4 regions of the Streptomyces sp. NPDC091377 genome follow, and region 3 is predicted to be linked to each of the others. Evidence: riboswitches for the same ligand, from Rfam matches in the RefSeq annotation. Region 3 holds a riboswitch; each other region holds the start of a gene.
What was found. Region 3 has a riboswitch for cobalamin ahead of ACIQNG_RS13385 (DUF4430 domain-containing protein). Riboswitches for the same ligand answer to the same signal wherever they lie in the genome.

Region 1: another riboswitch for cobalamin. It lies ahead of ACIQNG_RS36265 (ABC transporter substrate-binding protein); the one in region 3 lies ahead of ACIQNG_RS13385 (DUF4430 domain-containing protein).
Region 2: another riboswitch for cobalamin. It lies ahead of ACIQNG_RS03900 (ribonucleoside-diphosphate reductase subunit alpha); the one in region 3 lies ahead of ACIQNG_RS13385 (DUF4430 domain-containing protein).
Region 4: another riboswitch for cobalamin. It lies ahead of ACIQNG_RS10775 (energy-coupling factor ABC transporter permease); the one in region 3 lies ahead of ACIQNG_RS13385 (DUF4430 domain-containing protein).

What each region holds. Positions count from the first base shown of each region.
Region 1 covers NZ_JBIVUE010000028.1:4,425-8,986, reverse strand. The annotation lists gene ACIQNG_RS36275 (ABC transporter ATP-binding protein) at 1-746, opposite strand, end outside; gene ACIQNG_RS36270 (FecCD family ABC transporter permease) at 743-1,840, opposite strand; gene ACIQNG_RS36265 (ABC transporter substrate-binding protein) at 1,837-2,886, opposite strand; cobalamin riboswitch at 2,916-3,097, opposite strand; gene ACIQNG_RS36260 (class I SAM-dependent methyltransferase) at 3,132-3,881, opposite strand; gene ACIQNG_RS36255 (MDR family MFS transporter) at 3,888-4,562, opposite strand, start outside.
Region 2 covers NZ_JBIVUE010000001.1:883,437-887,998, reverse strand. The annotation lists gene ACIQNG_RS03915 (carbon starvation CstA family protein) at 1-653, shown strand, start outside; gene ACIQNG_RS03910 (YbdD/YjiX family protein) at 625-843, shown strand; partial or broken gene ACIQNG_RS03905 (GNAT family N-acetyltransferase) at 1,298-1,615, shown strand; cobalamin riboswitch at 1,661-1,807, shown strand; gene ACIQNG_RS03900 (ribonucleoside-diphosphate reductase subunit alpha) at 1,929-4,328, shown strand; gene ACIQNG_RS03895 (ribonucleotide-diphosphate reductase subunit beta) at 4,337-4,562, shown strand, end outside.
Region 3 covers NZ_JBIVUE010000005.1:201,814-206,375, reverse strand. The annotation lists gene ACIQNG_RS13395 (MerR family transcriptional regulator) at 143-826, opposite strand; gene ACIQNG_RS13390 (ABC transporter ATP-binding protein) at 825-2,090, shown strand; cobalamin riboswitch at 2,313-2,434, shown strand; gene ACIQNG_RS13385 (DUF4430 domain-containing protein) at 2,532-3,044, shown strand; gene ACIQNG_RS13380 (prenyltransferase/squalene oxidase repeat-containing protein) at 3,054-4,493, opposite strand.
Region 4 covers NZ_JBIVUE010000004.1:83,971-88,532, reverse strand. The annotation lists gene ACIQNG_RS10795 (nucleotide pyrophosphohydrolase) at 1-85, opposite strand, end outside; gene ACIQNG_RS10790 (ATP-binding protein) at 82-1,218, opposite strand; gene ACIQNG_RS10785 (cell division protein SepF) at 1,496-1,885, opposite strand; gene ACIQNG_RS10780 (DUF4142 domain-containing protein) at 2,148-2,906, shown strand; cobalamin riboswitch at 2,974-3,156, shown strand; gene ACIQNG_RS10775 (energy-coupling factor ABC transporter permease) at 3,186-3,929, shown strand; gene ACIQNG_RS10770 (energy-coupling factor ABC transporter substrate-binding protein) at 3,926-4,390, shown strand; gene cbiQ (cobalt ECF transporter T component CbiQ) at 4,397-4,562, shown strand, end outside.

The DNA of each region.
Region 1 (4,562 bases), on a different contig from region 3:
GCCCCCGTACGCGGATGGACCGTGACCTCGCTCGCCACGCCGTACACCTCGGCCAGCAGCCCGGGGGTGAGCACCTCGACGGGCGGCCCCGACGCGGTGATCACACCGCCGTCGAGGACGTAGAGGCGGTCGCAGTAGTACGCGGCGAGGTTGAGGTCGTGCAGGGCCACCAGCACCGTCGCGGGAAGGCGCCGCAGGGCGCCGAGGACGTCCAGTTGGTGGCGGATGTCGAGATGATTGGTCGGCTCGTCCAGCACCAGCAGCGACGGCTGCTGGGCCAGGGCGCGGGCGATCAGCACCCGCTGGCGCTCCCCGCCCGACAACTGGTCGAAGGGGCGGCCGGCCAGCTCCACGGCGTCCACCGCGTCCAGCGCCCACTCGATGAGCCGCGCGTCCTCGGCGGTGTCCCCGTCGAGGAGCCGCTTGTGCGGGGTACGGCCCATCGCCACCACCTCACGGACCGTCAGATCGAAGTCGGCGCCCGCCTCCTGGACCACCGCCGCCACCGTACGGGCCACCTGCCGCACGGGCAGCGCCCAGGCGTCGGCACCGTCCACCCGCACCTCGCCGCTCGCCGGACGCAGCACCCGGTACACGGCCCGCAGCAGACTGGACTTGCCGCTGCCGTTGGGGCCGACCAGGCCCACCACCTCGCCCGCGCCGGCGGTCAGGGAGACATCCCGCACCAGCCGGTGGGCGCCCGCGGTGAGAGTCACCCCCGAGACGGCCAGTTCGGTCGCCGTCATACCGCACCTCGTTCCGTGCCGCGCCGGGCGTCCCGGCGCATCAGCCACAGGAAGAACGGCCCCCCGCACAGCGCCGTGAGCACCCCGACGGGGATCTCCAGCGGCGCGGCGACCGTCCGTGCCGCGATATCGGCCCAGATCAGAAAGACCGCCCCGCCGAGCGCGGCCGTCGGCAGCACCCGGCGATGGTCGCCGCCCACGAACAGCCGCACGATGTGCGGCAGGATCAGACCGACGAACCCGATCGGCCCGGCCGCCGCCACCAGCACCCCGGTGATCAGGGAGAGCAGGACGAACATCCGGGCCCGGAACCGGGCCACGTCCAGCCCCATCGTGGTCGCCGCCTCCTCACCCGCCAGCAGCAGATTCAGATTGCGGGCCTGCGCCAGCAGAATCCCGATGCCCGACGCCAGGGCGGTGCTCGGCAGCCACAGCATGCCCCAGTTGACACCGCCCAGCCCGCCCAGGGTCCAGGCCAGCACCTCACGCGCCTGATTGCCCCGGTCGGTGGTGAGCAGCAGCAGATCCAGCAGGGCGGTCAGCACGGCCGCGATCGCCACCCCGGCCAGCACCAGCCGCACCGAGGTGATCCGCCCGCCGGAACGGGCCGTCGCGTACACCAGCAGCAGCGCGCCGAGGGCACCCACGAACGCGGCGGCCGACAGCGACACCGTGCCGAGCAGGTTCACCCCGAACACGATGACCAGGACCGCCCCGAGGGACGCCCCCGAGGACACGCCCAGCAGATACGGCTCGGCGAGCGGATTGCGGAGCAGGGCCTGCATGGCGGTGCCCACCACCGCGAGCCCGGCGCCGACCACCGCGCCCAGCAGCACCCGCGGCGCCCGCACGTCCAGCACGATGGTCTCCCGCGCGCCCGACCAGTCGGGCTCGGTCCAGCCGGCGCCCAGCGCGTGGGTGACGATGCCCCACACCTGGCCGGGCGGCACCTGCACCGAACCGATCGCGAGGCCCGCCGTGGCGGACACCACGAGCAGCACACCCAGAACGGCCACGGTGCCGGCGAGCGTGGCCCGGCCGGCCCGGCCCGGCCCCTTCACGGTGGTGGACCTCCCCGTGACCGGAACGGTCACCGGACGCTCTGGGGGTGCAGCGCCTTCGCGAGATCCTCGACCGCGTACGCCGACCGGATGCCGACCAGCGTCGCGGTCAGCGGCAGCACGACGAACCGCTTGTTCTTCACGGCCGGCACCTCGGCGAGCGCCGGCTGCCCGAGCAGGAACTCCTTCTTGCGCTCGACGTTGCCCGCGCCCTCGTAGTCGTAGATGGCGATGACCTCGGGCTTGCGCTCGACGACCTGTTCCCAGGAGACGTCCCCGAACACCTCGTCCAGGTCGGCGAAGACGTTCTCGCCGCCCGCGAGGTCGATCAGCTCGCTGCCCAGCCCCTTGCCACCGGCCGTGAACGCCGATTTGTCGCCGCTGTCGTACACGAACACCGGCACCTTCGACTCGCCCTTCACCGCCGAGGACGCCTCGCCGACCCGGTCCTGGAGGTCGGCGACCAGCGCGTCGGCCCGGTCCGGCACCCCGAAGATCTTCCCGACGGTGCGGATCTCGTCGTAGGTGTCCCGCATCGTCACCCCCTTCTCGCCGCCGCAGTACTCACGGTTGAGGTAGGTGTCGATGCCGGCGTCCGTGAACGCCTTGCGCGAGCGGCCCTCGTTCTCGGCGAAGGCGCTGCCGTACCCGCCGTAGACGAGATCCGGCTCGGCCTCCAGCACGGTCTCGAACGACGGCTCCTTCTTCGCCAGCTCGGGGATCGCCTCGTAGTCCTTCTCCAGCTCCGGCAGCACCGCCGAGTCGGGGAAGGCGGTGCCGACCATCCTGTCCTTCAGCCCCAGCGCCAGCAGCAGCTCGGCGGGGTGCTGATGGATGGTGACGACCCGCGACGGCGGCTCGTCGTACGTCGTCTTCACACCGCAGTTCTCCACGGTGACGGGAAAGCCCTCGGCCGAGCCCGGCGCACCGGACGAACCGGCCTCGCCGTCGGCGCCGTTCCCGGAGGAACCGCAGCCGGCGGCCAGCAGCGCGGCCGACAGGGCGAGGGCCGCCGCGCGCAGGGCCGGGCGACGACGGGCAGGGGTGGACAGCGGGGGACGGGACAGGCCGTCGTACACGTGAAGCCTCCTGGGGAGTCCGCGCTCCTAGGATCGGGCCCGCGACAGGCCAGTGTCCTGACTCCCGGATCGACGTTCCCCTCGCCTTCCCGCGCGGCGCGCAGTGGCGTGGTGAAGGGTGCACTCCCCGGTCACAGTGGCGGGACCGTGCCGGATTCGCACCGGCTTCCTGATTCCCGTCGCGGCGATGACCCGCTGATCCTACGGTCTGCCCACCAGGTGTCCCAAGGCAGGCCCCCGCCGCCTCACTCCTCCCGCACCGCCCGCAGCACCAGCCGCTCCGCGTTCTCGTCGTAGGGACGGCCGTCGAAGCCGCCGAAGACCTCGATCCGGCCGAACCCCGCCTCCTCGGCCATCCGCCGCAACTCCACCGCGCTGTACACGAACCACACGAGGGTGGCCCGCGTCACCCGCTCGCCCCGCACCAGCACCCACTCGCTGCTCAGCCGCGCCCAGTCGTCCAGCACGGAGTCCGTCTGCACCATCAGATCGTCCCCGCGCCGCACCACCTTCGGCGGGGTGACCCGGCGGGCCAGCAGTTCCTTGCCCGCGAGATCCAGCACGAGCGTGCCCCCGGGCACCAGAGAGTCCCGCATCGTGCGCAGCACCCGCGCGTTGTCGGCCGGGTCCTCGAAGTATCCGAACGACGTGAACATGTTGAGGACCACATCGAAGGCGGCCGGCTCCGTGTACGCGCGCGCGTCGGCCCGCACATACGTCACCTGGACCCCCGCGTCGGCGGTGTGCTTGCGGGCCCGCTCCAGCAGGGCCGGGCTCAGGTCGACGCCCGTCACCTGGTGCCCGCGCCGTGCCAGCGGCACCGTGAACACCCCCGGACCGCAGCACAGGTCCAGCACCCGCGCGCCGGACGGGAACGCCAGCAGCGGTGAGGTCGCCAGCAGTTCCTCCGCCTGGGTGTGGCGCTGCTCGGAGAAGAGGAAGTCGTGGAACTCGATCCAGAAGTCGTCGTCCTGGAATCCGCCGGTCCGTGTCATACGGCCTCATGTCTCCTTCGGTGTCGCCGTGGGGGAATCGGTGGAGCCGTGCGGGAGGGGGTCCGGCACGGTGTCGCGACCGCGCAGCGCGATCAGCACCGGCGGCAGCAGCGCGCACTGCACGGCGGCCAGCAGCCAGAACCAGCCGGTGCTCCCGGCCTGTTCGCCGAGGCTGTAGAGCTGACCGCCGACCACCCCGCTCGCGCAGGCGCCGAGCCCGGCGGCCAGCCGCTGCTGCCCGAAGACCACCGCGTCCGAGCGCCGGCTGCGCGCCAGCGCCTCCAGGTCGTTCTTGAGGAACAGCACGATGTCGCCGAGGGTGATCAGCGCCCCGCCTGCCAGCAGCGCCGGCCGGGTGCCGATCGCCAGCACGGCGAGCCCGGCCGCCAGCCCCGTGAAGCCGACCACGAGGGCCGTGGCGTACGGCATCCGCCGGATCAGCCCGGACGCCAACGGCTGGACGACGATCACCAGGGTGAAGCAGAGCAGCAGGACCAGGCTGTAGAACGCGCTGGACGCCCGCTCGACCGCGTACACCGCGAGGAAGTGCTGGAAGTGGAAGTACAGATAGAAGGCGATGAGATTGGCGGCGAACGGCAGCACCGCCACCCCGGTCAGCAGGCCCTGCCGCTCGCCCCCGCCGTCCGCCGACCGGTCCCCGCCCGTCTCCGGGAGCCTGCT
Region 2 (4,562 bases), on a different contig from region 3:
TGCTGGGGAACGTCTACCGGCCGTTCAAGAACATCAGCTGGAAGCCCGGCCTGATCCTCACCAGCGCGATCGTGTGCGGGCTGTGGGGCTACTTCCTGTGGGTCGGCGTCCATGAGCCGCTCGGCGGGATCAACCAGCTCTTCCCGATCTTCGGTATCGCCAACCAGTTGCTGGCCGCCGTCGCGCTCGCCGTCTGCACCACGCTGCTGGTGAAGTCGGGCCGCCTGAAGTGGGCCTGGGTGACGGGAGTCCCGCTGGTCTGGGACGCGACGGTCACCCTGACCGCCAGCTACCAGAAGGTGTTCTCCTCCGACCCGCGGGTCGGCTTCTTCAAGCAGCGCGAGATCTACCAGGACGCCATCGACAAGGGCCAACTGCTCAAGCCCGCGACGTCCATGGACGACATGCGCACCATCGTCACCAACTCCACGGTCGACGGGGTCCTCTCGGCCGTGCTCGCGCTGCTGGTCGTCGTGGTGCTCGTGGACGCGGCCCGGATCTGCGTCCGCCATGTCCGCCGCCCGGCCCTGTCCACGCTCAGCGAGGCGCCGTACGTGGAGTCGAAGATCGTGGCCCCGGACGGGCTGTTCCCGACCAAGGCGGAGAAGGAGGAGGCGGCACGTCATGCGATCGGCACTGCTCCGGGCCCTTGATGTCCCACGGGCGCTGCGCGGGATCCGCTGGTACCTGCGCGAACTGACCGACGAATCGGCCTACGACCGTTACTGCGCCCATCTGCGCAAGGGCCGGCCGGACGCGGAGGTGCCGTCCCGGCGCGACTTCGAGCGCATGCGCACGGACCGCCAGGAGACCGACCCCCGCGAGGGCTTCCGCTGCTGCTGACCCCGGGCGCTCGGCCGGAAACCCGGCGGCACCGGGGGCCACCGCCCGGCACACTCGCCCCATGGACCTCACGATCAGACCCGCCCGCCCCGACGAGTACCTCCGGCTCGGTGAGCTGGTGGCCGACGCCTATCTTCGGGAGGGGCTGCTGGACTACGGGGAGGAGGATCCGTATCTCCCCGTGCTGAGGGACGTCGCGCGCCGGGCGGAGGTCGCCGAGGTGTGGGTGGCCACCACGCCGGACCCAGCCGCGACCCCGCCGGACACGGTCACCGTCCTGCCGGACCCAGCCGTCACCCCGCCGGGCACGGTCACCGCCACGCCGGACCCAGCCGCCGTCCCGCCGGGCGCGGTCACCGCCACGCCGGACACGGCCGCCACCTCGCCGGGCACGGTCACCGCCACGCCGGACCCAGCCGCCGTCCCGCCGGACAAGGTCGCCGCCCCGCCGGTCGCCGTCCTCGGGACCGTCACCTTCGTGCCGTCGGGGGGCAACCCCATGGCCGACATCGCGCGGCCGGACGAGGCCGAGATACGGATGCTGGCGGTTGCCCCCGAGGCCCGCGGACAGGGCGTGGGGGAGGCTCTCGTACGCGCCTGTGTGGCGCGCGCGGCCGGGGCCGAGCGGGTCGTGCTCTCCACCCAGAGCGCCATGCACGCCGCCCACCGGCTCTACGAACGGCTCGGGTTCATCCGCAGCCCGCACCGGGACTGGAATCCCGTACCGGAGCTGGACGACCTCACTCTCCTCACCTACGAGTTGACACTGTGAAACCGTCGCGACACAACATCTGGGGGTGACGCGACAGCGCGGCACAAGATGTATGCTCATGCTCGCTGTCGCCGCAGGGGAATCCGGTGCGAATCCGGAACTGTCCCGCAACGGTGTACTTGTGCGTGTTCGCGGGGTTTCGCGGCACGCGCCTGGTCAGTCCGAGGACCTGCCGACGGCGCACCCGACCACCCGGTCCGGGTGCAGGACGTCCGGGCCTCGTGGAATGGGCCGGTGGACGCGACGCCCCGTGCGCTCGTGAGCTGCCCCCTGCCCTCGGCGAGGTCCCGTGCCGAGCGAGGGAGAGCCCCACGTGACGATCGCGCCAGCCGACCCGGCTTCAGCAGTTGCCTCCGCCGCCACCCCCGTGGCCGCCGAGGGGAACGACGGTCCAGGTGCCGCGCTGCTGCGGACCCTGACCGAGCTGACCGCCGACCTCACCGACGCCGACCCCGGGCGGGTGGCCGCCGCCGCGTTGCGCGGCCGTTCCGCCCGGGCCGACGAGGCGGAGTTGCGGGAGCTGGCGACCGAGGCCGCCGCAGGGCTGATCTCCGAGGACCCCGCCTACTCGCGGCTGGCCGCCCGGCTGCTGACCCGCTCCATCGCCGCCGAGGCCGCCTCGCAGGGCGTCACCACCTTCACCGGCTCGGTGGCGACCGGTCACCGCGAGGGCCTGATCGCCGATCGCACCGCCGACTTCGTGACCCTGCACGCGGCCCGGCTGGACGCGCTGATCGACCCGGCCGCCGACGACCGCTTCGGCTACTTCGGGCTGCGCACCCTGCACAGCCGCTATCTGCTGCGCCACCCGATCACCCGCAAGGTGATCGAGACCCCCCAGCACTTCCTGCTCCGGGTCGCCGCGGGGCTCGCCGAGGACGACAGCGTCCGCGCGCTGGACGAGGTCGCCGCGCTCTACGGGCTGATGAGCCGGCTGGACTATCTGCCGTCCTCCCCCACCCTGTTCAACTCCGGCACCCGCCACCCCCAGATGTCCTCCTGCTACCTCCTGGACTCCCCCAAGGACGAGCTGGACTCCATCTACGACCGCTACCACCAGGTCGCCCGGCTCTCCAAGCACGCCGGCGGCATCGGTCTGTCGTACTCCCGGATCCGTTCGCGCGGCTCGCTGATCCGCGGCACCAACGGACACTCCAACGGCATCGTGCCGTTCCTGAAGACCCTGGACGCCTCGGTCGCCGCGGTGAACCAGGGCGGCCGGCGCAAGGGCGCGGCGGCGGTCTACCTGGAGACCTGGCACTCCGACATCGAGGAGTTCCTGGAGCTGCGGGACAACACCGGTGAGGACGCCCGCCGGACCCACAACCTCAATCTGGCGCACTGGGTGCCGGACGAGTTCATGCGCCGGGTCGACACGGACGCGCAGTGGTCGCTGTTCTCCCCGGCGGACGTGCCCGAGCTGGTCGACCTGTGGGGCGAGGAGTTCGACGCGGCCTACCGCGAGGCCGAGCGCAAGGGCCTGGCCCGGCGCACGCTCCCCGCGCGTGAGCTGTACGGCCGGATGATGCGCACCCTCGCGCAGACCGGCAACGGCTGGATGACCTTCAAGGACGCCGCCAACCGCACGGCCAACCAGACCGCGCGGCCCGGCCAGGTCATCCACTCCTCCAACCTCTGCACGGAGATCCTGGAGGTCACCGACGACGGTGAGACGGCCGTCTGCAACCTGGGCTCGGTCAATCTCGGCGCGTTCGTGGACCGGGCCGGCGGCGACCTGGACTGGGAGCGCCTGGACGAGACGGTCCGTACGGCCGTGACCTTCCTCGACCGGGTCGTGGACATCAACTTCTACCCGACCGAGCAGGCGGGCCGCTCCAACTCCCGCTGGCGTCCGGTGGGCCTGGGCGCGATGGGCCTCCAGGACGTCTTCTTCAAGCTGCGGCTGCCGTTCGACTCGCCCGAGGCGAAGGCCCTGTCCACGAAGATCGCCGAGCGGATCATGCTGGCCGCCTACGAGGCGTCCGCGGACCTGGCCGAGCGGCACGGCCCGCTGCCCGCGTGGGAGATGACCCGTACCGCGCAGGGCGTGCTGCACCCCGACCACTACGGGGTGGAGCCGGTCTGGCCGGAGCGCTGGGCGGCGCTGCGCGCCCGGATCGCCGCCACCGGGATGCGCAACTCCCTGCTGCTCGCGATCGCCCCGACCGCCACCATCGCCTCCATCGCGGGCGTGTACGAGTGCATCGAGCCGCAGGTGTCCAACCTGTTCAAGCGCGAGACGCTGTCCGGGGAGTTCCTCCAGGTCAACTCGTATCTGGTGCAGGATCTGAAGAACCTCGGTGTGTGGGACGCCCGGACCCGTGAGGCGCTGCGCGACGCCAACGGCTCGGTGCAGGGCTTCGGGTGGATCCCGCAGGAGGTGCGGGGGCTGTACCGCACGGCGTGGGAGATCCCGCAGCGCGGTCTGATCGACATGGCCGCGGCCCGCACCCCGTATCTGGACCAGGCGCAGTCCCTGAACCTGTTCCTGGAGACGCCGACCATCGGCAAGCTGTCGTCGATGTACGCGTACGCCTGGAAGTCGGGGCTGAAGACCACGTACTACCTGCGTTCGCGTCCGGCGACCAGGATCGCGCGGGCGGCCCAGGGCCAGGCGCCCGCCGCGAAGACCATCCCCGTCCAGCAGGTCGCCGACCCCGACGCCGTCGCCTGCTCCCTTGAGAACCCCGAGTCCTGCGAGGCATGCCAGTAATGTCAGCGATGTCGACATCCGCCCGTCACCAGAACCTGCTCGACCCCGGGTTCGAGCTGACGCTCCGCCCGATGCGCTACCCCGATTTCTACGAGCGCTACCGGGACGCCATCAAGAACACCTGGACCGTGGAGGAGGTGGACCTTCACTCGGACGTGGCGGACCTCGCCAAGCTCTCCCCCGAGGAGCAGCATCTGATCGGCCGGCTGGTGGCGTTCTTCGCCACGGGTGACT
Region 3 (4,562 bases):
CAGCCGTCCCCGGCGGGGTCCAGACGCCGGGTGTCCCCGAGGCTGACGCGCTGACGGTGGTGGAAGCCTCGATCGGCATCCTGATCCGACCGGCTCGCGGCCCCCTTCGTACGCGCCGTCGTGCGGCGTGCCGACCGTACGGTCATGTCACGGCCGGCCGCCGAGCTGAACCGCCGTCAGGGGGCGGGGTGAACGCGTCGGGCGCGGACCTGGAGTCGGCCTTGCGCCGGTACTGCCGCTGTCGGCAGGCCGCCGAGCAGTACGTGCGGTGACGGCCCCGCGCCGACGGGGTGAACCGGCCTGAACACACGGCGCAGCGGGCGGAGACGTCCGCTGGGTTCATTTCGTCACGCCGGCCGCCGGTCTTTCCGTCACGGAGGGCGGACCGGGCCGCGGCCACCAGGTCCGGTGCCGCGACGCGTCCGCGCGGGGTGTGGCTCGCCAGTTCGCCGTCCAGGTCCGGGCACTGCGTGACGATGTCGTCGTCCGGGCACCGCAGGAGGTGCAGCAGATACGCCCGCGCGCTCTGCAACCGCCGGATCCTCTCCTCGATCTCCCGCGCGTGGCGCCTCACCGTGCCTTGCCATTCCCGGTTCCGGCTGCCGGTGACCACCACCGACGCCTGGTCCAACGGCATCGACCCGGTGACACAGCACAGATAGGCGAGGCCGATCCGGCGGAGGTCGGTCTCGGTGTAGACACGGCGGCCGTTGGTCCGCGGCGGGTCGGGGAGCACCTGCCGGGACTCCCACCATCGCAGGGTCGAAGGGGCGAGGTCGTAGAGGGCCGCCGCCTCGCCGATCGAGACGCCGTGGGGATCGTCCATGGGCCCAGTCGCCCTGCTCGCCCTCTGGGCGCTGCGGCGCGCCGCCAGGATCGCGGAGATCGCCGAGACCGAGCTGGAACGCGCGTCGGCCGCCGTCGCCGGCCGGGCGATCGAACTGGGCCAGGCCCAGCCCGTCCTGCGCGCCGCGGGCCACGCCCACGGCACCCCCCGGATGCGCGCCGCGCTGGCGGACCACCGCGCGACCTACCGGGACGGCATGCGCCGCGCCAGGCGGCCGTTCTTCGTGTACACGGGCGTCATCGTGGCCGGCTTCGTCGCGGTGCTCGCGCTCGCCGCCGAACTGGCCCTCAGCGGGCGGGTCCAGGTCGCCGAGGCGATCGTGCTGCTGGTGCTGGCCGCCCGCTTCCTGGAACCCCTCGGCAACCTCATCGACCTCATCGGGGCCCTGCGCGCGATGACCAACAAGATCTCCCGCATCGAGGAGATGCTGGCCCTGCCCGCACTGCCGGTCCCGGCCGCTCCGGTACGCGGGATCGCCGCGCCCGACGTGGAGTTCTCCCGGGTCACCTTCACCTACCCCGGCGGCGACGCACCCGCGCTGAGCGACGTCTCGCTGCACTGCCGCCCCGGCACCACCACGGCGCTGGTCGGCCCCTCGGGGTCCGGGAAGACGACCGTCACCCGGCTCGTCGCCCGGTTCTTCGACGTCGACGCGGGCCGGGTGAGCATCGGCGGTGTCGATGTACGCGCACTCGACCCCGCCGTCCTCAAGGACGAGATCGCCATCGTCTTCCAGGACGTCTACCTGTTCGACGACACGATCGAGAACAATCTGCGGCTGGCCCACCCGGACGCCACCCATGACGAGCTGGAGAAGGCCGCCGCCGCGGCCCGGCTGGACGAGGTGATCGAGCGGCTGCCCGACGGCTGGCGCACCCGCGTCGGTGAGGCCGGCGCCCAGTTGTCCGGGGGCGAGCGGCAGCGCGTCGCGATCGCCCGGGCCATGCTCAAGCGGGCCCGCGTCGTCCTTGTGGACGAGGCCAGTTCCGCGCTCGACCCGGTGAACGAGGCCGCGATCACGCAGGCCATCGCCAACCTCGGCGACGACCCCGACCGCACGGTCATCGTGATCGCCCACCGGCCCGCGACCCTGGCCGCCGCCGACCACGTGGTCTCACTCGACGCGGGCCGCGTCACCGAGGCCGGGACCGCCGCCGAACTCCTGCGTTCGGGCGGGGCGTTCGCCCGCCTCAGCCGCCAGTACGAGCGGACCCGGCACTGGCGGATCACCCCCACCGGCTGAGGTGCTCGCGCCCCGCACCCCATGGACGACGCGCTCGCGCACCTCCGTGCGTGACATACGCCTCCCGCGCACCCTCGCCGGACTGCTCGGCGGCGGCGCGTACCGGTGGGGCTGCTGGTGCGCGCGCAGCGGCGCCTCGGATGAACCTCGCCGCGGATCGGAGCGCCGTCTGGCGCGGCGGGCTCGACCGGGCCTAATCTGCGGGCGTTTGGCGCACCTCGCCGACACCACAACCGAACAGGCGCACGCGTGGGGGAAGCCGGTGGGAATCCGGCACTGACCTGCAACCGTGTACGGCCCGCCGGCCGTGAGTCGGAAGGCCCGCCGTGCGCCGTGCACCGCTTCCCCCTGTCATGGTCCGCAGCGTGAAGCCGGGAGCCCGCCCCAACGGTCGGCGCTCCCCGCCGCGCGGCCGGCCCTCCGCACCAGGAAGGCACGCTCATGCGCCGCACCTCCACCCACCGCACCTCCGCCTACCGCGCCCTCGTCGCCGCGAGCGCCCTCGGGCTCGCCCTCGCCTCCGCCCCCGCCGTCGCCCACACCCAGCCCGGCACCGGCGCGCACGGCACCAACGCCCCCGTCAAGGTCACCGTCACCGTGCAGGGTCCGGACGGACTGCTCTACAAGGGCAGGGTCAAGACCCGCGGGCACGAGGTGACGACCGCGAGCGGCGGCACCCACAGGTGCGACGGCACCAACGGCGGCGCCCACCCCAGCGCCGTGCCCACCCCCACCGCCGCACTCGACGACGCCGCCCGGAAGGCCCACTTCACGTGGGACGGCACCTGGTACCCGTCCTTCGAGGACTACTTCGTGGAGAGCGTCAAGAACGTCAGCGGGGGCGGGGTCGCCTACTGGAACATCTCCGTCAACGGGACCTCCACCCCCGTCGGCGGCTGCCAGTTCAAGCTGAACGCGGGCGACCAGGTGGCGTTCACCTGGACGGCGCTCTGAGGTCTGCCGTCACGCGCCCCAGCGCACGGCGATGGTGTCGCCCACCCCGATGGTCCGCTCGCGTGTCGCCGAGGTGAACGCGGAACCGTCGACGCTCACCTTCCAGGTGTTCGTACCGCTGTCGGCCTTCCCGTTGAGGGAGGTGATCGCGCCCGTGCCGGAGGACGGGGTCAGCGCGGTGACACAGCCGGACGGGGTGGCGGCGCCGAGCGCCGCGTCCAGGACGGCCCCCAGGGTCGTCGTCGTACCCGTCGGGGTCAGGGCGACCGAGCAGACCTTGAGGCCGCCCGCCCCGTCGTCGACCGTGAGGGCCAGCCGGGTCGCCGTGCCGGACGTGAAGGAGCCCTGGCCCACCCATCGCGGGGCGCCCGGCGTCGTCGGGACCGGCGGGGCGGAGGTGAAGCCGCCGCCCGCCACCGCGCGCAGCCCGTCGATGGAGGCGTACGCCGACGGCGCGGTGTCACTGGGCAGGTACTTGAAGCCGCCGCCCGGGTTGAACTGCTGGGCGATGAGGAAGTCCACCGGCGTCTTGCCCAGGGCGGTGAGGAAGTCACCGGTCTGCGGGTTGATGCCGCAGGCGTTGAGGCCGGAGACCGCCCAGCCGTTGGAGTCGGTGTTGACCCCGAACATGGCGTTGAAGGCGCCGCTGTTCGCGACGAGCTTGCTCTTGAGGAACGCCTTGGCCTGCGTGATGTCCGGGTCCGTGTTCGGGACGCCGGACACACACAGCGCGGCCATCGCGGCGCCGGTCATGTCGATGTCGCTGGGGGCGGCGAGCTGGGCCGGGTTGCCCTCGGCCTTGCTGTAGTTCCAGCCGCCGTCGTTGTGCTGGTTGGCGCGGACCCGGGTGACCATCGCGTCCCGCAGGGATTGGGGGACGCGGACCTGCCCGGACTGGGTCCTCGCCCCGTTCAGCGCGAGCGCCGCGAAGACCGTGCCGTTGAAGGTGGCCGAGGGGCCGAAGTAGCCGGGCTCCGCGGTCTGCCAGTACCGGTAGATGTCCGCTATCAGGTTCCGGGACGCCGAGACCCGGGCCGGGTCGATACCGGCCGCGTAGGCGTTGAGCGTCGCCCGCTCGTAGTCGGTGACCACGGGGGTGGCGGAGGGCCAGCCGCTCGTCGAGAGCAGAGCGCGGTAGACGGTTCTGGCGTTCTTCGTGGTGTCCCCGCCCGGTGCGACGTCCACGGCGGCGGTCCCGGCCGGGGCGAACGCGCTGAACGCCCACTCGTTGGACAGCCCCGGCCCGGCGTACGAACCGTCCGCCGCCTGGAGGGACTTGAGATAGGCGACGCCATTGGTCTTGGAGGTGGCGATCTGCCCCGGCGTGGCGGTTGCCGAGGCGGGCAGCGCGGTGAGCGCGAAGGCGCCGAGCCCGGCGGCCGAGGTGAGGACGAGACGCCGTACGACCACCCGGCGGGAACGGCGTACGGCGGTGACGGGACGGGACATGGGCTGCTCCTGGGATCAGGGACGCGGCCATGGCCCGGCGAGCAGCGCGGGGCGCGACCGCCGTCCGGA
Region 4 (4,562 bases), on a different contig from region 3:
AGTCGCGCGCCGCCGCGAACGCGGCGAGCCGGCGCTGGAGCGCGGCCACATCGGGGTGCGGTCGCCCGCTCTCGGATCCACTCACGGATCAAGGTGTACCACCGTCACCCCGTCCGCCCGGTCGGCCCACGACCCGTCACTCACCGCCGCGACACAGCGGGTCCGCCCGCCCAGCCCCGCCTTGGCGGCCAGCGCGAGCAGCCCGGCGCGCTGACCCGGGTCGAGACAGCGGTCGAAGCCGTCGGCCAGCACGGTCAGGGACCGCAGGGCGACGGGCCCCTCCCCCGGCGGGTCGGCCTCCAGCACCCCGGCCCCGGTGAGCAGCACCAGGGCGAGGGCGAGATAGCGCAGTTCACCGTCCCCGAGCCGGGCGAACTCCGTACCCGGGCCCTCCCCCCGGTCCAGCAGGGCCCGGATCATGCCGGGTCCGTACGGCTCGGCGAGCACGTCCTCGACGGGGCCCGCGCAGCCCGCGCGCGCCGCCGCGACGAAGCGTCCGTGCCGGCGCGGGCAGTCGCCCCGGGTGCGCCACAGCACCTCGGCCAGGTTGTCGCAGCCGGCCGCCAGCCGGCCGGAGCCGACCGGTACCGGCTCGCGCATCCGGCCCGGGAGCGGGTCGACCGGGACGACGGAGCGCAGGGCCAGCACCATCTGCTCGGCGGCGGCGAGCACCTGACGCTGTCCGTCGGTCTTGCCCGCCACGCGCAGCGGCAGCATCGGGGTGCCGAGCCGGTCGTCGGGGAGCGGGGCGCGGGTGACCGGCGCGGAGCCCGCCGTGTGCCACGCCGCCTGGACCGCGGGCCGCCCGGGGTCCCGCAACGCGGTCTCCAGCAGCACCAGTCCGGCGCCGGTCAGCCGCTCCCCCACGACCCGCAGTTCCGGCTCCGCCTGTACGGCCACGTCGAGCCGGACGGGGCCCTCGGGTCCGTCGGCGGTGCAGCCGATCCGGAACCCCCGGCGGTGCTGGGCGTCGGGCCGCGCCCGCTCGGGCACACACGCGACCGGGTCCGGGAACACATCGCCGAGTTCGGCGCCCCCGGCGAGCCGGGCCAGCGCCTCGTACGCCCGTAGCGCGGTGGTCTTGCCGCTGCCGCTGGGCCCGGCGAACAGCGTCACGGCCCCCAGCGGCAGCCCGGCCCCCCGGTGCCCGGCGAACGCGGACAGCCGTAGTTCGGTGAGACGGGGGCGCTGATCCGCGGGACGCTCTTCGGGGGCCATGCACATACGGGGAACGTAGGTCCCCGGCCGTCCGCCGAACCGTTCCGGCTGACCGCCCTTCCTACGATCGGGGGACGGGCCGACCCGCGCGGGCACCGCCCTCCTGGACCACCGGCCCGCACGGGCACCGCTCCCGGCCCGCAGAGGCCGGCCCCGTTCTTCCGGCTCGCAGAAGCCGCCCTCCTCCTCCCAGCCCGCAGAGGCCGCCCCCGGTCCCCCGGCCTGCGCGTGGCCGCCCCCGGCCCCCGGCCCGCAGAAACCGGCCCCGGTCCCCGGCTCAGGTGCCCGGTACGCCCACGCCCGCCATCAGCCCCTGCACCTCGGTCCCCGGCGGGGTCAGCAGGAAGACATTGCGGTCCACCCGGTGCATCCCGCTGCCCAGTCCGAAGACCACGCCGGTGCTGAAGTCCAGGACGCGCTTGGCGACATCGCCCTCCGCGCCGGTGAGATCGAGGAGGACCGGGATACCGCCCATCAGGGTCTCGGCGACCTCGCGGGCGTCGGCGAAGACATTGACCCGCAGGACCACGAAGCGGCGGCGGGCCTCGGTCTCCGCCTCCGGCAGGGCACGGTGGCCCACCGCCGAGGGCCAGGCGTCATGGCCGCGCAACGGCACGACCTGGGCGAGCCCCTCCCACTGTTCGTCGGTGACATCGCGACGGTTCACCGGCTCCCCCCGATCTGACTCGCACTCATCGCCTGCACCAGCCAATTCTTACGCGAAGTCACCCGTTCGGCCGAACTCCGACACGGCAGTGACACGGTGTGCGACCGACCTCATACCCAGAAGCGACGCTTCTGTGACGTACCGCACAGCATCTGTGCGGAAAATCGCGGTTTCCGGTGACGGTTCCGCGACCGTCGTCCGTATCCCCTGTCGTAATCCCCTGTCGTCACCGCTGTACCTGTTCTTCGTGCCAGGAGGCCGCATGCCCTTCTCCCGCGCCACCGTGGGAAGCGTCTTCGTCTTCGGTGCCATGGGGCTGACCCTCACCGCACTCGCCTACCCGGCCATGGTGGGCGTCGAGAAGACCGCGGGTGATCAGAGCCGGATCATCGCCAACACCCAGTGGGGGCCGCTCACCGAAGCGGACCGCGACTTCGTGGTGAAGGTACGGGCCGCCGGGCTCTGGGAGTACCCGCTGGGCCTGATGGCGATGGAGCGGGGCACGACCGAGGAGATGAAGGAGGCGGGCAAGCACCTCGTCGTCGGCCACGGCGGACTCGACGAGCTGTGCCGCAGGATCGCGCCGCAGCTGAACATCACCCTGCCCAACCAGGCCAGCCCCCAGCAGCAGCAGTTCGTGGCCACCGTCGACGCCGAGAACGGCAGGTCGTTCGACTCCACGGCCGTCCAGATCATGCGGGTGACCCACGGCCAGATCTTCCCGGTGGTCGCCAAGGTCCGCGCCAACACCCGCAACACCCTGGTCCGTCAGCTCGCCGACCTCGCCAACGACACCGTGCTCGACCACATCACCGTGCTGGAGAAGACCGGCCTGGTCAACCATGAACAGGTCAACTTCCAGCAGGCCACCTCGCCCAAACTCCCCAAGGCCCAGCTCACCCCGCCGCCCCCGCAGCCCGGCGCCCCCGTCCTCGCCCTCACCCCGCGCCCCGACCTCGGCATCGACACCGCCGGTCCCACGCCGAGCCCGTCGGCCACCTCCCGGGAACCGACGGACTGAGCCTCCCCTCCCCCGCCCCGACACCCCCCGGACACCAGTCCGTGCTTGTCATGGCCCCATCCCGGCATTACTGTCACCTCGCCTTGGTGAACGGGAAACCGGTGCGGAACCGGTGCGGCCCTCGCCACTGTGATCGGGAAGTCCTGCTCCGGCCCGCACGGGCAGCCACTGGGTCCTCGGACCCGGGAAGGCGGAGCACGGGCGGTGGTACCCGTCAGCCAGGAGACCGGCCAAGGCGCGTCGTCCATCCACGAGGTGCTGGAGAGGGTCTGCTGAGCCATGCACATAGCCGAGGGTTTCCTGCCCCCGGCGCACGCGATCGCCTGGGGTGTCGCGTCGGCGCCGTTCGTCGTCCACGGAGTACGGTCACTCACCCGTGAGGTCAGGGAGCATCCCGAGAGCACCCTGCTCCTCGGCGCGTCCGGGGCCTTCACCTTCGTCCTGTCCGCGCTGAAGCTGCCGTCGGTCACCGGGAGTTGCTCCCATCCGACCGGCACCGGCCTGGGCGCCATACTGTTCCGGCCGCCGGTCATGGCGGTGCTCGGCACCATCACCCTGCTCTTCCAGGCGCTGCTGCTCGCCCACGGCGGGCTGACCACGCTCGGCGCCAACGTCTTCTCCATGGCGATCGTCGGCCCCTGGGCCGGATACGCCGTCTACCGGCTGCTGCGCCGCTCCGGCGTCCCGCTGATGGGCGCCGTGTTCTGCGCCGCGTTCGTCGCCGACCTCTCCACGTACTGCGTCACCAGCGTCCAGCTCGCGCTCGCCTTCCCCGACCCGGGCAGCGGGTTCCTGGGCGCCCTCGGGAAGTTCGGCTCGATCTTCGCCGTCACCCAGATCCCGCTCGCGGTGAGCGAGGGGCTGCTGACCGTCCTGGTCATGCGGCTGCTGGTGCAGTCCAGCAGAGGTGAGCTGACCCGGCTCGGTGTGCTGGTCACGGGCGGCCGGTCCGGCAAGCGCGCGGACACCGAGCCGCAGGCCGGTACCGACGCGGGCACGGACGCCGGGGCGGTGACCCGATGAAGCGCGGCACCCGGATCAACCTTCTGCTGCTGCTCGCGGTGGCCGCCCTCGCCGTACTGCCGCTCGCGCTCGGTCTCGGCGACCACAAGGAGGAGCCGTTCGCGGGGGCCGACGCGGAGGCGGAGACCGCGATCACCGAGATCGAGCCGGACTACGAGCCCTGGTTCTCCCCGCTGTACGAGCCGCCGTCCGGTGAGATCGAGTCCGCCCTCTTCGCCCTCCAGGCGGCCCTCGGCGCGGGCGTCCTCGCGTACTACTTCGGTCTGCGGCGCGGTCGCCGTCAGGGGGAGGAACGGGCCCTGCGGCAGGACGGCACAGACAGCGCGGACGGCACGGACGGCACCGACGGCGCGGACGGCACCCCGGCCGCCTCCGCCTCCGCCCCCGTCAGTTCCGGCTCCGGCGCTGACGCTGGCGCGAGCGCCTCGGACGGTCCCGCCGCTCCCGTGCCCCCCGGCTGACGCCGCGTGTTGCCGATCGATGTGGCGGCGCACGGCAGTCGCTGGCGGCGGCGGCATCCCGTCGACAAGGCGGTGCTGGGGCTCGGGCTGACCGGGCTGGCGATCTCGTTGCCGCCGTGGCCGGGCGCGGCCCTGGTGCTGGTGACCGCGCTGGCGGTGCTGCTGGGGCCGG